2 linked regions of the Enteractinococcus fodinae genome follow. The protein of the gene in region 2 interacts with the protein of the main gene of each other region in a pairwise test. Links are inferred from orthologs where the notes say so. Each region holds a gene or a part of one and is shown on either strand. Other genes may lie near its edges.

Region 1 (7,455 bases), 320 kb from region 2 along the record:
GGTCCCACTCGTAGTGCAGACTCGTGGGGTCTTGGGCGTCAGGTCCGGCGAGAAGTGCATGCAGCGCTTTGGCATCCGCCGTGTTCCGGGCAATCGGGGTGATGGTGTCCATGGAGGACACGGCGGCTACCAGACCGTATCGGGAGATGGCCCCGTAGGTCGGTTTGACGGCGACGACACCGGTTTTTGCGGCGATGTGCCGGGCTGTGCCGGCGGTATCGGAAACCACCGCGAACGGGGCCTGGTGGTTGCTCACGGCCTGGTGTGCACCGGATTCTTCGCCGATACCAAATTCGGAGACGGTCGCTTTGCCTAAAATAGGCAGTCCGGCTGCGCGTAAGCGGGTCACGACGGTGGCCTCATACGGCGACACCCACCCGGCGAGGTAGTCGGAACCGGCCTCGGTGGGCATGTCAGCGGTGACGATGACATCGGATAACACGACGGGGACCCCGGCCAGCGGATGATCGTATTTGCCGGCGTCTACGTCGGCTGCCACGGCCAGTGCATCATCGGCGTTGACGTAGGCGTAGGCGTCGGAGCCAGCATCGAGGTGTGCGGTGACCAGTTCCACTGCGGTGGTGTCACCGGCACGCAGTTGTGCCGCCATTTCGGTGGCGGTCAGGTGGGTAAGCGACATTATTCTCCGTCCAGAATCGCAGGGACCATGAATTGACCGTCTTGAGCTTCAGGGGCCCCCGAGATGGCTTGTTCAGTGGTGAGTTCGTTGGCGACGGTGTCGTCGCGTAGCACGTTGTTGACCGGCAGCGGGTTGACGGTTGCAGGCAGCTGTGGATCAGCGGTCAACGTAAGGGACTCGATGATCGGATCGAACTCAGCGGCAAGTTTGGTGCGCTCGTCTTCGGTGAGCGCGATATGTGCGGTTGCGGCAATGTGCTCAACCATACAGCTCCTTCACTAGGGGGTTGAATTCAGCGGGTGGACGTAGACCAGGAAGGTTTCGAGTCCTTCGTCATGATCCACGATGCCTGCGGTGTAGAGGTTCCAGTCGCGCTGCGGGGCCCGTCGGAACCCCATGGCATGATACATGGCCTGGGCGGTGGTCATGGATGCCATGGTGGTAATCGCGACCGCGTCCGCATTGCGGGTGCGAGCCAGGTCTAACGCGTAGGTGACCAGTGCTCGCCCGATGCCTTGGCCCTGGAAGTCCGGGTGCACCGCCAGCATACGAAACTCTAATTCGTTATCGTAGGCTACCTCGGTCATGCCCGATGGTGGCGGCGCAATATTGACGCTGCCTGCGACCTGTCCGTCGACCTCGGCCACATACAGTCCCTCGGCGCGTGCCGGGATGTCGGTCAGCGTTGCGGCGTAGTCAGATTCCGGGGCGATGTGCCCGGCGGCTATATAAGCGGCATGCGTGAGGTCGCGCACCGCCGGATAATCTTCGGGGGTCGCCGGACGGATGGTCACCAACGAAGGTCTCCCAGACGTTGCTGCAGAGAGGTTACTTGGTCGGCGGGCCCGGTTGCTTCCACGGTGACCATGCCATCCCCTGGGGTGCAGTGCAGGTGGAAGTTGTTGACCTGCAGTATTCCGCCCGCCGTATGTTTTGCGGTCAGTTGCTCGATCCAGTCCTGGGGGTTGTCCGTGGTGACCGTTCCGGTCAGCTGCGTGCGACCGATCGGGTGGTTGGGGTCCACTTCTAGGGCGTGGTGGTCGACACCGACGTCCCCGGCGATGATCCAGTCGGGGGTGGTGTCGGAGACTTGCCACGCTGGACGGCGAACCGGCACGCCTGCTTCGTTGGCGATCAGCGCGCCGGCGGCCCAGTCGTATTCTTGGAGCCCGTATTCGGCGTAGGCATCGAGGGTGCCGTCGGCGACCATGCACAGGTCCAGGGCTGCTGAGCCGGCGCGTCGCAGGTCTGAAAAGTCACCGGTTTGTAGCAGGCGTTGCAGCTGTTCGAACTGGAACCCTCGGCGGGTTGGGTCATAGGAGAAGCCAGACGACAGTAGGCGCCCGGATCTGCCCAGGACCGGGCCGGTGAGTCGGACGGGTTCGGCCGGTTGGCTGGGTAGGCCCACATCCAGGGGTCCGGTGCGAGTGGTGAAGGCACCCCCACCATCAGTGGCCCACCAGGATCGGCCGAGTGCCGGTGCCACAATGGCTGCGGCGATCCACCGGCCCTCGTATTGCACGGCCACTGAAGAGCAGTAGTGCGGTAGGCCTCTGATGAAGTTGGTCGTGCCGTCCAACGGGTCGATGGACCAGCGGTAGCCACTGGGGTTTTCCACGGTGGTGGCACCGAATTCTTCGCCATAAATTTCATCGTGCGGCCGGTACGATTGCAGCACGAAGCGGATGGCGTCTTCGGCCCGATGGTCAAAGTCTGTGACCCAGTCCGAACCCGAGGATTTCGTTTCAGCACCCAGATCCGTCACCGTCAAGGGCGTACCGGTTTCGGGGCGTTGGGCTAATTGGGCAGCACCGGCCTCTGCGGCGGCACGTGCCACCGCTAAGAATGCGTTCATCGTTCTCCTGCTAGTAAGTCTTGAAACCCTTGTTCATCTAATATTGTCACGCTCAGCTGTCGTGCCCGGTCGAGTTTCGACCCCGCGTTGTCCCCGGCCACCAGATAGTCGGTCTTTTTCGAGACCGAACCGGTGGCTTTACCCCCGCGTGAGAGGATGGCTTCTTTGGCGGAGTCGCGGGTGAAATGCTCCAACGTACCGGTCACCACAACGGTGACACCGTCGAGCAGGGTGGAGTCTTCGGTCACCTCATCGGCCATGGTCACACCGGCGGCTGCCCAGGCGTCAATAATGGCCAATCGCCAGTCGCTGGCAAAGAATTCCATGACGGCGCTGGCGATGACCTCACCGACACCATCGACGTAAGTGAAGCGCTCGTAATCCTGCGCTACGGCGGCTTCTCGCAGGGCGTCCATCGAGCCGAACGATGCGGCGAGCGCCCGGGCCGCGGTGGGGCCCACGTGCCGGATGGATAGCGCGACCAGCACCCGCCACAGCGGCTGGGTTTTAGCTTTTTCGAGTTCCTCGAACAGGCGCAGCGTGTTGGAGGTTGGTTCGTGCGTGGTGCGTTTATAGAAGTAGGGCACCTTTTCCCACACGCCGGTCGGCTGGCCTTGTGAGCGTTTTTCGCGCCAGACATACACATCGGCCAGTTGCGCTTTGAGCTCCTCGTCGCCGTTGGTGGCCAGATCGAACAGTTGCGCATCGGAGGTCAGCACGCCGGGGCCGGTGGGTTGCACGATGCCACCGTGGTCGGCCGGGTTAGGACCAGGGCCGTTGGTTAGCCAGGTGGCCGCTTCTTCGCCGAGGGCCTCAATATCGAACGCACCCCGTGAGGCAGCATGTTCGATGCGTCCGGTCAGTTGTGCCGGACAGCTTTTGGCATTGGGACACCGCAGATCGACGTCGTCTTCTTTGAGCGGGCGAAGCTGCGTGTCACACGCCGGGCAGTGGGTGGGCATCACGAAGTCGTAGACGACGTCCTCGTCGCGCAACGGCAAGACCGGGCCGACAATTTCGGGGATAATATCGCCGGCTTTGCGCAGTACCACGGTGTCACCGATTTTGACGTTCTTGGCTTTGACGACGTCTTTATTGTGCAGTGTGGCCATGGACACCGTTGAGCCGTCCACCAAGACCGGTTGCATCAACGCGTACGGTGTGACTCGTCCGGTTCGGCCGACATTGACGCGGATATCCAGCAGTTTGGTGTGGACTTCTTCGGGTGGGTATTTGAAGGCCACCGCCCACCGAGGCGTCCTGGAGGTATAACCCAGTTGCCGCTGATAGGTCACGTCATCGACTTTGACGACGATGCCATCAATCTGGTGAATCAGATCGTGGCGTCGATCGCCGTAGTCTTCGATGTATTCGATGACTTCTTGGGCCACCTGATCGGAGGGCCCGGTGATGAGCTTGCTGTACGGCGAGACCGGCAGCCCGTAGGACGCCAGCAATTCGTAGGCTTGGTGCTGTGAGGTGACGGTCGCCCCGGTCACCCTACCAAGCCCGTGAACGAACAGGGACAGGCGACGCTTGGCGGTTTCGGCCGGGTCTTTTTGTCGCAGGGAACCGGCAGCAGCGTTGCGGGGATTTGCAAACGGTGCCAGCCCGTCTTCGGCCCGTGCATCGTTGAGCTCGTTGAACGCTTGCGGTGGCATGAACACTTCGCCGCGAACTTCAAGTTCCGCCGGAATGTTGTCACCAGTGAGCTTGGTTGGCACTTCTTTGATGGTCATCACATTTTGGGTGACGTCCTCGCCGACCACTCCATCGCCGCGGGTCGCAGCGCGGACCAAGGAGCCGTTGCGGTAAAGCAAGTTGATCGCCAGCCCGTCGATCTTGACCTCGGCTAACCAGCCGACTTCGTCGGTCACGCCAAGCTGTGTGAGGCGACTCCCAACGCGTGCAAACCAGGTCTCCAATTCTTCGACCGAGAAAACGTCTTCCAGCGAATACATCTGGGTCAGATGTTCCACGGGCGAAAAGACCGCGTTGCCCCCGACTTCCTGGGTTGGTGAATCCCCGGTGACGATTTCCGGGTGGAGGGCCTCAAGATCTTCGAGTTCCCGAAACAGCGCGTCGAAGGCCGCGTCGGAGATCTCAGGTGCATCGTCGACGTAGTAGGCACGTCTGTGATGTCGGACCTGGTCTTTGAGAGTTTCGTAGCGCTCTAACAGTTCTGGATCAGGAGTGTTCACGGCCGCCATTCTACTGGGTGGTCTCGGTGACTTCAGCGACGACGACTGTGACATTATCTGAGCCATCGGTTTCTAGGGCCAGTTCAACCAGTTGATCTGCAGCATCTTGAACCGTCGATGCGGCTCCCAGGATGAGCCCGATCTCTTGGTCTTGGACCCCACCGGTCAAACCGTCGGTGCACAGCAAGAAGCGATCGCCCACGTTGGCGTCCAACAACACCACATCGGCGAGCAGACGCAAGTTGGAGCCGACCGCTCGGGTGATGACGTTGCGCGCCGGGTGTTCGCGGGCTTCTTCGGCGCTCAGTTGGCCCAACCGGACCATTTCAGCCACAGCCGAGTGATCTTGGGTGAGCTGGATAAAGGCCTCGTCATTGGCCCGATAACGATAGGTGCGTGAGTCTCCGACATTGGCTACAACCAGTTGTGGCTTGTCTTGGTGCAGCACATTGGTCAACAGGGTCAGCGTGGTCCCGGCACGGCCTTCGGCGATATCGTAGACCGCCCGGTTGGCTTGGGTGAGCCACTCTTGGAGACTCGCTAGTTCAAACGGTTGCGGGGTTTGCTCATACGCCTGGATGAACGTGTCGATGACAGCGGCAGAAGCCAGCTCCCCGCCGTCATGGCCGCCCATCCCGTCGGCCACCAGGTATAATCCGTCGCGTATTAGGTAGGAGTCCTCGTTCAGATCCCGCTGGTAGCCCACATCTGTGGCGGCCGCGGCTGTAAAACTATACATTAGTCAACCTCTATCCCGTCTCCGGCGCCGCGCAGCAGCATGGAGGGATTAATCGGACCGAACCCGCGCACCGACTGCGGTGGTTGGGGAATTAAAATATACCGTTCATCATCGGCTAGTACATTGGCGGTTAACTGATCCACCAGCACTGTCCCTGGATCGGCCAGTGCTGTTAACCGTGCCGCGAGGTTGACGGTCGGGCCATAAATATCCCCCAATCGCGACAGCACACGGCCCCACACCACCGAAACGCGCGCAGATGGCAACACGGCATCTTCATTCAGGGCTTGGGACAGCGCCAGCGCAATGTCGGCTCCGGCTTCGGGAGTTTCGGCGTTGAACAACACTTCATCCCCGACGGTTTTGACCAGGTGGCCACCGCCCACGGCGATGATTTCGGCACAGATTTGTTCAAACCGCTGCACCATTTGGGCCAGTGTCCGCTCGCTCATGGTCCGCGACAAGGCCGTATAGGACACCATGTCGGCGAAGCCGACGGCTCGGGCCAACGGCAGGGGTGTATCGTCCTCGGTACCGTCCCGGCCTTCTTCGGAAGCCGCTAGACCGGCTTCGACACGTACGGTCAGTCGCTGTAAAGCAGAGTTGAGCTGGCGCCGGTAGGAGTAGGTTACGACGTCTTCTAAGGATTCGATGACCGAGGGCAGCAGTCGCACGACTTCCCGGCGGGCTTCGGGGTCCGAGAGTCCTTCGGCGCTCATCTTGTCTTCCACCAGGGCCTCAATTTGCCACACCACCATGCGGTCGGTCATCTGCCCGATGGATCGGGCAATTGAGATGGCGGTTTCTTCGTTGAGGACATCTTCGCGAACCAATTCCACGATGGTGGCCATGGCTGCGACATCTTGTTGGGTAAAGACCTTTTCGTCGGCTTTGATGTTCGGAAAGCCCATGGCACGCCAAATCTTGCGGGCCGATACGATTGAGACACCAAGTTCTTTTGCCAGGTCGCGCGGGGTCAGAAGCCGTGGGCCACCGATGAGTTCTTCATCGAGGACTTTGATGGCTTGGGTCCAGGTTTCCGAAAATGGTTCCGCGGCGCCTAAGTCTGCTGAACTGGCCGGCGTTGGCTGCACTATATCAAGTGGCTGGGTTGGTGTGGGTTCAGCGTGCGTATCTGAATCTTTGGTCACAAGCCCCTACTTTCACTGAGCGAACCGTTAGCGTAACGGCCATGGGAACCGAAGCGTTCCGTATCGACAAGGGTTTGAAATTCTGAAATTTCTGGGATGTCATGCAGCACCCAGGTTTGGCCACGAGAGTTCATCAGGTGCAGATCCCCTGAACCACGACGTCGCTGGCGACGCGACTGATGCACCTTCAGCGACACTAAGGAATGTAGCGCAACCCAGTGTCGCTTCACAGCGATCGCTCCCAGTTTGTGGGCAACGCGATGCGTTGTGATCTCATACCGCGACACTAACCACTGCCACAGTGGTCGGATAACTGTCAGGAACACGCCGATGGCAATCAACCCCAGCCCGATGGTGGTCAGGGTCGGACTTGCACTCCGGATGAAGTCGGGCATCGTATAACTGGCCAGCACACCGGAGAACAACCCTGCAGCCCCAGCCCATAAAATAAGGTACCAAGCCGGGCGGATTAACACCGATGGGTGCGCACGGGTACGCACCAGCAGGTGTTCACCCGTCACATAGTGCGTTCGCATGTCCCTCCTTGAGGTGTCGCGCCCAATTATGAGGCCGGTCGTAAATGTACAATATCTGCGGCAAAGATTTCTTCATCCGTGTCACCGCGTACTATCAGGCTACCGGTGGCGCCAAGACCCACGGCAGTCCCGTAAATGTCGTTGCCCCCGGGCATAATCGCTTTGACCTGTTGGCCGATAGTCGTCATCGTAGGTTCCAATGCGGAAATATCCGGCGCAGCCGCGAAATCGTCGACGGCCTCAACCAAACGGTCACGAGCTGCGATCACAAAGTCTTGGGCTGGCATGTCCAGGCCATAGTCCGCCAGGGCGCCAGCTGTGTCAAGCCTCGGA
Region 2 (7,664 bases):
CGAGTTCTCCCAGGTTCTCCCCGATGGCGTCTGCGAGCGCGCGGAGGGCTTCAGCATCGATCTTTCGGCGCGCACTGCGGAACTCTGCTTGGAGGAAATCCATGCGGTCGCGGTCTGATTTGATGGGTTTGGCTTCAACGAAGACACCGGACTTTTTGAGTGCGTCGAGCAATCGTTTGCCTCGGGTGCCGCCTCCGTGGAGACCCAGGAAGGTGACGTCCGGGTTGGGTTGCTGGATGTATTCGAGCCCGTCGGTGACGAATGCGTCAGACATTTTGTGCATTTCGTCGAAGATGAGGAGCTTCTTTTCGCCAAACAGTGATGGGCTGGCGAGCACCTGGATTTCACCGGGTTGGTATTCTGCAGCGGAGCGGTGGTGTACCTCGGTGTCTGGCTCGGCCTGTTTCAACTGTGTTTTGATGGCCTCGGTGACTCGAGTGTGAATGTAGTCTTCACTGCCTTGGACAAAGATGAGCGGCGCTACTGTGACGTCGCGCCAGGAGGCGCCGGCGGTTTTGGTTCGTCGAGGAGAAGCCATAGGGCTGATTCTAGCGTTGTGCGGCGACGTGTGCGGGACTGTGCTGCAAGGTCACAGAAAACGTGCCGTGGAAATCAGTGCGTCGAACGTCGGTTCGTGGCCCGAGCGCCTCGAGAATGTCGTCGTGCGGGTGGCCATAACTATTGTCCATACCCACCCCGATGAGTGCCACACTGGGTTCGGTATGTTCGATGAGGCCTGTCCCGCCGTTTTGTGCGCCGTGGTGGGCTAATTTGAGGATGTCGACCTTGGTGGGGATACGGTCTGCGGCGAGGAGCTTTTCGGCTTCGTCTTGTTCTAGGTCGCCGGTAAACAGTGCCGTGGCGACTCCTCCGTGGCGATAGATTTCGATGAGTAGCACCGCGGAGGCATTATTTTCATTTGGTGTTTGGTGATTTGCGCTGAGCACTGACCACCGGAGTTGTACCGGATGGTCGGGATCCTGTGCAGCGTGATCTATGACGGAGACCGTGGGGCCTGTGAGTTGCTGGGCGGTGGAGGGCAGTCCCGTGGTACTGGCTTGATAAGTTGGGTCCGTGCCCGTGGCATATACGATGTGTTCTGGCTCGACTACGTCTAGGACACCTTGGAGCCCGCCGACGTGGTCTGCGTGGAGGTGGGTGATGACCAGAACATCGATGCGAGTAATGCCGGCAGCTCGTAGGCAGTGGTGGGCCAAGTCTGGTTCTGGTCCGGTATCGAAGACCATGGCTGATTCCGGCCCGGTACGCACGAGGAACATGTCGCCTTGGTCGACATCGCATCCGACAATATCCCAATCGGGGTTAATACCACCGGCTTTCGTCGGCCAAAACACGGCCAGGTGCGCGACGACAGCTACCACCACGATCAGGTACTGCAAGCTTTGGGCGGGGCTGGTCTGTTGGGTGAGCCGTATAGCCAGTTGGTGCCATCTGGGGAGACCCCAGTCCACGCGCACGGGTGGTGGTGTCCGTCGTTGTCGCCGCAGGAGTTTGATTGTGACGATGCCGGTGGCAGCCCAGTGCAGGGCGATGAGTGCTGTTCCGACGACCCCTTCAGGCCACGGGAGCGTCGAGCCGGGTAGCTGGGTTGTGGTGGTAGCGATCCATCCGATGGCGGAGGTCGGCAACGACACCGCGTGCAAAAGTAGTTGGGAGACGCCCGGGGCGACCATGATTAAAGCTGCAGCAATGGTGCCGGGGATGGTGATCAGCGGCAGTAACGGCGTGGCAAAGAGGTTTGCGGCTACTGAGTAGAGGCTGACGTAGTCGATAAACGTCAGCAGCAGTGGTTGGCAGGCCAGTTGCGCAGCAGTGGAGATCGCCAGCGAGGAACTGATGAGGCTGGCCCAGAAATCAGGGAGAAATTTTTCAAAATATGGGCGTATCAGTCGGTCGAGGGGTTGGGCTGCTAGCACGATCCCAGCCGTAGCTGCCACGGAGAGTTGGAAGCCGACTTCGTGGATCAGCTCGGGGGTCAGCGTCAAGAGGGCGATCGTGGTGAGGGCCAGGATCGGCAGGGCTTGTGAACTCCGACCGGAAAATACCGCCCAGGCGCCGATCGCTCCCATTGTGGCAGCTCGAAGAACTGAAGGTTGTGTTCCCACGATGTGCACGAAGAGAACCAGGGTTCCGATAAATGCAACGATGACGATGGGGCGCGGGAAGCGCAAGCTGCGAAACAAAAGCGTCGCCGCAGCGGCAATCACTGACGTATGCGCTCCCGAGACCGCTGAGAGGTGGCTCAGCCCGGAGATCTTCATGGCTTGATCGACAGTTTCCGATTGTTGGGATCGATCCCCCAGGATGAGTCCTGGAAGTAGTTCCGGGCCATAGCTGATCGTCTGGGCTGCCTGGTCTTGGAGCGCTGTGCGTAACGTATCGCGACCAGTGGGTGCAGTTTGGCCGGGTGGTTGACCACAGCTGTCGGGTTGAGCTAAGTGGACTGCTTGGACAAACGTGGTGGCATCCTGTTCGGTGACCCGCCCGAGAAAACAGACGTGGTCGCCGCTACGCATCTGCGACCAGGCCTCGTCGGCTGCGATCACGATCTTCGCTGGGTGGGGCGTGGGGGTAAGATCCCTGCCGTAGTGGTTTACCTCTGCGGTGACGAACCAGCTAGGCCCCCACGGCCCGTCACGTTCCACAGGGTCGTTTACCAGCTCGGCCGAGAGCTTGGCGGTCCCCAGATGCTCGGTAAATGCTAGCCATCCGGAGGTTTCTGCGGCGGCACGTTGTTGGTTGGTCAGCAGCGCGGCCGGAGTGGCCAGCCAGCAAGCCAGCGCGACGATGAGCAGCCATTGCCCCACCCGCTTACGGCGTCTGATACTTACCATGAGTATCATCGCGATGAGACCGCCCAGTATGAGGGTGAGGGGCACATGGTGTGCTACCCACGGTGGCAATCTGGGACTCAACAGACATACGGTTGCGGTAAGGCCCGCTGCTGGCACAAGTCGAATATCGACGGGGGCTGCGATGTCGTCGGGTTTGATGTGGCTTGTCATTACCAGCTCACGAGGCCATCGAGGCGTTCCCGGGTCGCGGGACCAATCCCAGAGACTGCTTCGATATCTGCCAGTTGCGTGAACGGACCGTGCTGCTGCCGGTGAGCAATGATCTGTTCAGCGGTAGCCGGTCCCACGCCGGGCAGGGTTTCCAGCTGGGTGGCGTCAGCAGTATTGAGATTGACCGTGGAAGGGTTGCCGGGGCCAGCGGCTGAACCTCCTGGTGAGCCTGAGGAGGTTTCCGCTTGAGTTTCGGACTGTTCATCGGGCACCAAGATGTAGTCGCCGTCGTTGACGATCGCCGCCAGATTGAGCGCATCGAGGACGGCAGCCTCTGTGGGGCCGCCGGCGCCTTCGATAGCGTCTACCACCCGGGCCCCGGTTTCTAATTCAACAATTCCGGGCTGGTGTACCGCACCTGCAACATGGATGATCGTCGTATCCGGGCCTACCGAGGCGTCGCCGGGCTCGTTGTCCTGAGCTGGTTCCACAGTGGCACTGTCGGTGCGATCCACCGCAACGGTAGGTTCCGGTGAGCTCGGTTGTTCGGTGGTAAGCCAGCGGAAGCCATAAATTGTCGCTGCCACCACGATGAGCATCAAGACCGCAGACAGCGTGATTTTGGTGCGCCACAGCGGGGGCCGCTGCGGCGGCGCTGTGTCTGCCAGATGTTTACCCATGCGTCCAGCTTCGCTGGGGATGAGCTGCTATTGCATCATGGCGGAATCAAATGTGGATAATCCGATCAGCCGGGGCAAGGCTGTGGATTCGGGATCGCTTAGTTGGCCCCGTAACTAACGTAGTCCAAGTCCGGGCTCATCGATACACCAAGCGCGCCGAGGCCTAAATGGGCTGCTAGCACGGCCGGCAGCCGCACGACGGGTACGGGCATGACGGAGTGATCTTGTAACTCCGCGGCCAACTGGTGGGCTGTGTCGAAGTCGCCGTAGGCTTGGACGCTCAACCGTACGGGCGGTTCTACTGCTAGTGCAAGCTCGGTCATCGTGGCCAGTGCTTTGGCTTCGCTCCGGGGACGATCGAGCAATGCGATGGCGCCGTCGTGCAAGTGCATGACAGGGCGAACCTGGAGCAGTTGGCCCAGCAGTCCGGTCAGCGCCGAAATGCGTCCGCCTTTGCGCAACGTGTCAAGGTTCGGCACGGTAAAAATTGTTTGCCCTGCTCGCGCCTGGCGAGTGGCGATGCTGGCCAGGAACGGTGTTGACAGGCCTAACCGCGTGCGCAAGAGGACATCGAGCACCGCATTGCCCAACGATATGCCAGCGTTATAAGAATCCAGCACGGTCACGGGAATGGGGGCTGTTTGGGCTGCGATACGTGCCGCGTCGGTGGTGCCCGAGAGCTTCGATGACAGGTGAATCGACAGAATCTGACCGTACCCCTGGTCGGCGATGTGTCGGTAGGTTGCGGAGAAGTGCCCGGGTGATGGCCGTGAGGTCCGCAGTGGGGTGCCAGCCGCTAAAGCAATGGCCAGATCCTGGTGCAGTATTTCGTCGTCTTCGGTATAAATCTGGTCGCCAATCATGACCGGAATGGGGACCACAAATAAATCTGAGCCCGTCGGTAATTTATACACCTGATCGGGCAACGCGGCCGAACTGTCGGTGACAATGGCTAGGCGTTCACGGCGTGGCGGGGTGATGTAGCGTGCCCAGCCGACCGCCTCGGTGCGCATATCGCGCGACCGGGCGGCCAATCGGGCTATCCAATCATCGACCTCGGTCATGTGGGGTTAGCCCACCACGAAGTTGACGAGCTTACCGCTGACCACGATAACTTTGCGGATTTGTTTATCGCCGATGGCTCGTTGAACGTTGTCAGATGCACGGGCCATCGCTTCGAGCTCATCATCGGAAATATTCGCCGGCACTTCGAAGCGATCCCGCAGTTTGCCTTGGACCTGAGCGATGACGGTGATCTTGTCTTCAACCAACAACGCCTCATCGACCTGCAGCCAAGTTGACCGTGCCACTGAGGGCTCATGGCCTAGCATGGCCCACATGTCTTCTGCCGTGTAGGGCGCGACCAGCGACAGCAGTTGAGCTACAACTTCGGTGGCTTCTCGGACCGCCGGATCGGCCGCACCGGCTCCATTATCGATTTCTTTGCGGGTCGCGTTGACCAGCTCCATGGTCCGGGCCACGACGACGTTGAATTTCTGGTCCTCCAGCAGGTTCTCTGCATCATGGACGATCTTGTGGGTCGTCTGACGTAGGGCTTCTACCCCGCTACTAGGGTCGGTATCCGGGGCTGAACCCGCAGCCTGGACATCTTGTGCCAGTCGCCAGGCGCGTGCCAGGAATTTCAGGGAAGCTGCCGGGGAAACATCCGCCCAATCGATATCATCTTCTGGTGGTGAGGCAAACACCATGGTCAATCGGATGGCGTCCACACCGAAGGCATCGAGTTGTTCACCCAGTGCGACCCCGTTCCCCAGGGACTTCGACATGGCTTTGCCACCGTTGAGGACTTGGCCTTGGTTCAACAGTCGGCTAAAGGGTTCGGTAAACCCGACGAGGCCCATGTCATACAGGGCCTTGGTGAAGAACCGTGAGTATAACAAGTGCAAGATAGCGTGTTCAACGCCGCCTACGTATTGGTCGACTGGCGCCCAGCGGTCTAGCTTGTCGCGATCCCAGATCTGCTGGTCGTTGTGCGAGTCGACAAAGCGCATGTAATACCACGACGAGTCGACGAAGGTGTCCATCGTATCGGTATCTCGTGTAGCGGCTCCACCACACTGCGGGCACGCGACGTTGACCCAGTCTTCGGCGGCAGCCAGTGGCGACTGGCCTTTCGGGGCGAGCTGTTGACCGTGTAAGTTTTTGGGCAGTTCCACCGGCAGTTGATCTGCCGGTACCGGCACGAGTCCGCAATCTGCACAGTGAATGATGGGAATCGGTGTACCCCAGAACCGCTGTCGGGACAACAGCCAGTCGCGCAACCGGTAGTTGACTGATTCATAACCGGTGCCTTTTGCTGCAAGCAGTTCAATCGATTTGGCGATCGCTGCTTCACCTGACAGGCCGTCGAGTTCACCGGAGTTAATGTTGGTGCCAGCCTCAGTGGTGGCGATGCCGGTGACTTCTGGGTCCTCAGCACCGGTGTCCACGACGGTTCGCACCGGCAGGTCCATGGCCCGAGCGAAATCCATGTCTCGCTGATCGTGAGCAGGGACTGCCATGATGGCACCGGTCCCGTAGTCGGCCAGAACATAGTCTGATGCCCATACCGGTACGCGCTCGCCGGACAGCGGGTTGATGCCGTAGCGCCCAAGGAACACGCCGGTCTTTGGGCGATCGGCGGATTGCCGGTCAATGTCGGAAACGTGTTTAAGCTGTTCACGGTAGTCGTGCAATGCCTCGGCATGCTCGTCGGTCACCAATTCTTCGGCGAGATCCGCATCGGCAGCCACGACCATGAAGGTCGCACCGTAGAGGGTGTCAGGCCGGGTCGTGTACACCTCAAGCTCAGGGCCATCCTCGATGGAGAACGTCACGGTGGCACCGGTGGATTTGCCGATCCAATTGCGCTGCATGTTCAGCACACGCTCGGGCCAGTGGCCCTCCAGCGAGTCCATATCTTGGAGCAACCGTTCAGCGTAGTCGGTAATTTTGAAGTACCACTGTTCCAAGGCCTTTTTGGTGACCTCAGTGCCACAGCGCTCGCAGGCACCATCGACGACCTGCTCGTTGGCCAGCACGGTCTGGTCTTTGGGGCACCAGTTGACCTGGGATTTTTTACGGTAGGTCAGTCCGCGCTCATAGAATTTCAGAAACAGCCATTGGGTCCAGCTGTAGTACTCCGGATCCGAGGTGTGCAGGATAGTGTCCCAGTCCACCGAGATGGCATACCGCTCAAAGGAGGATCGCTGGGTGGCGATATTCTCATAGGTCCACTCCGCTGGGTGGGCGTCCCGGGCAATGGCTGCGTTTTCGGCGGGCAGCCCGAAGGAGTCCCAACCGATGGGGTGCAGCACATCGTAACCGCGCAGCATCCAATACCGGGCGACGACGTCACCCATGGCAAATGCTTCGGCATGGCCCATGTGTAGGTCACCGGACGGGTACGGGAACATATCGAGGACATATTTTCGGGGCCGTTGGCCGTCGCCGGAGGCTTTGAAAACTTTGTTCTTTTCCCAATAACCGGCCCAACGTTGCTCGATGGCTGCAAACGAGAATTCTTCGCGCTCAGCGCCGGCATGCTTCGATGTGTTCGTCACGATGTCCTGTCTACGTTTCATACGAAAGGTCAAATCTTGTTTCCGTCTAGTATTCTAACTGCTCTGGTCCCCCGACCACCCAATCGCGTGCTCAATGGCCCGGTGCCAGCCAGCTATGAGACGCCGACGCTTGTTCGGATCAATATCTGGGCTCCAGGTCCCTCCGGAACGCCATAGATCGCGCAACTCGTCGGTCGAAGCCCAGATGCCAACCCCCAAACCGGCCGCGTACGCTGCGCCACGAGCGGTAGTTTCAACGTCAGCGCTGCGGTGGACCTCGACATCTAAAATATCGGCTTGGAATTGCATGAGTTGTTCGTTGACGGTCATCCCGCCGTCCACGTTGAGCTGTTGAAGCTTATGCCCGGTATCGGTTTCGACCGCGCTGATAACAT

The links.
Region 1: the proteins of leuS (region 2) and ligA interact in binary tests that used the Escherichia coli proteins (3 or more experiments, as listed by UniProt). The link is inferred for Enteractinococcus fodinae from one-to-one orthologs.

Annotation. Positions count from the first base shown.
Region 1 is NZ_JAVDYJ010000001.1:1,878,896-1,886,350, forward strand. The notes cover bases 2,099-5,020. They hold ligA (NAD-dependent DNA ligase LigA), read right to left. Parts: upstream 4,706-5,020; coding sequence 2,492-4,705; downstream 2,099-2,491. Other genes in these bases: J2S62_RS08755 (inositol monophosphatase family protein), read right to left, coding at 2,099-2,495; J2S62_RS08765 (PP2C family protein-serine/threonine phosphatase), read right to left, coding at 4,707-5,020. Also shown: J2S62_RS08740 (amidase family protein), read right to left, coding at 1-640; Asp-tRNA(Asn)/Glu-tRNA(Gln) amidotransferase subunit GatC, read right to left, coding at 640-906; J2S62_RS08750 (GNAT family N-acetyltransferase), read right to left, coding at 919-1,434; more of J2S62_RS08755, read right to left, coding at 1,431-2,098; more of J2S62_RS08765, read right to left, coding at 5,021-5,435; J2S62_RS08770 (adenylate/guanylate cyclase domain-containing protein), read right to left, coding at 5,435-6,586; J2S62_RS08775 (PH domain-containing protein), read right to left, coding at 6,583-7,122; J2S62_RS08780 (biotin--[acetyl-CoA-carboxylase] ligase), read right to left, coding at 7,149-7,455. UniProt on the Escherichia coli protein: DNA ligase that catalyzes the formation of phosphodiester linkages between 5'-phosphoryl and 3'-hydroxyl groups in double-stranded DNA using NAD as a coenzyme and as the energy source for the reaction.
Region 2 is NZ_JAVDYJ010000001.1:1,556,301-1,563,964, forward strand. Bases 4,534-7,664 are described here. They hold leuS (leucine--tRNA ligase), read right to left. Parts: upstream 7,291-7,664; coding sequence 4,777-7,290; downstream 4,534-4,776. Other genes in these bases: J2S62_RS07335 (DegV family protein), read right to left, coding at 4,534-4,770; glpK (glycerol kinase GlpK), read right to left, coding at 7,324-7,664. Also shown: holA (DNA polymerase III subunit delta), read right to left, coding at 1-538; J2S62_RS07325 (ComEC/Rec2 family competence protein), read right to left, coding at 549-3,026; J2S62_RS07330 (helix-hairpin-helix domain-containing protein), read right to left, coding at 3,026-3,706; more of J2S62_RS07335, read right to left, coding at 3,805-4,533.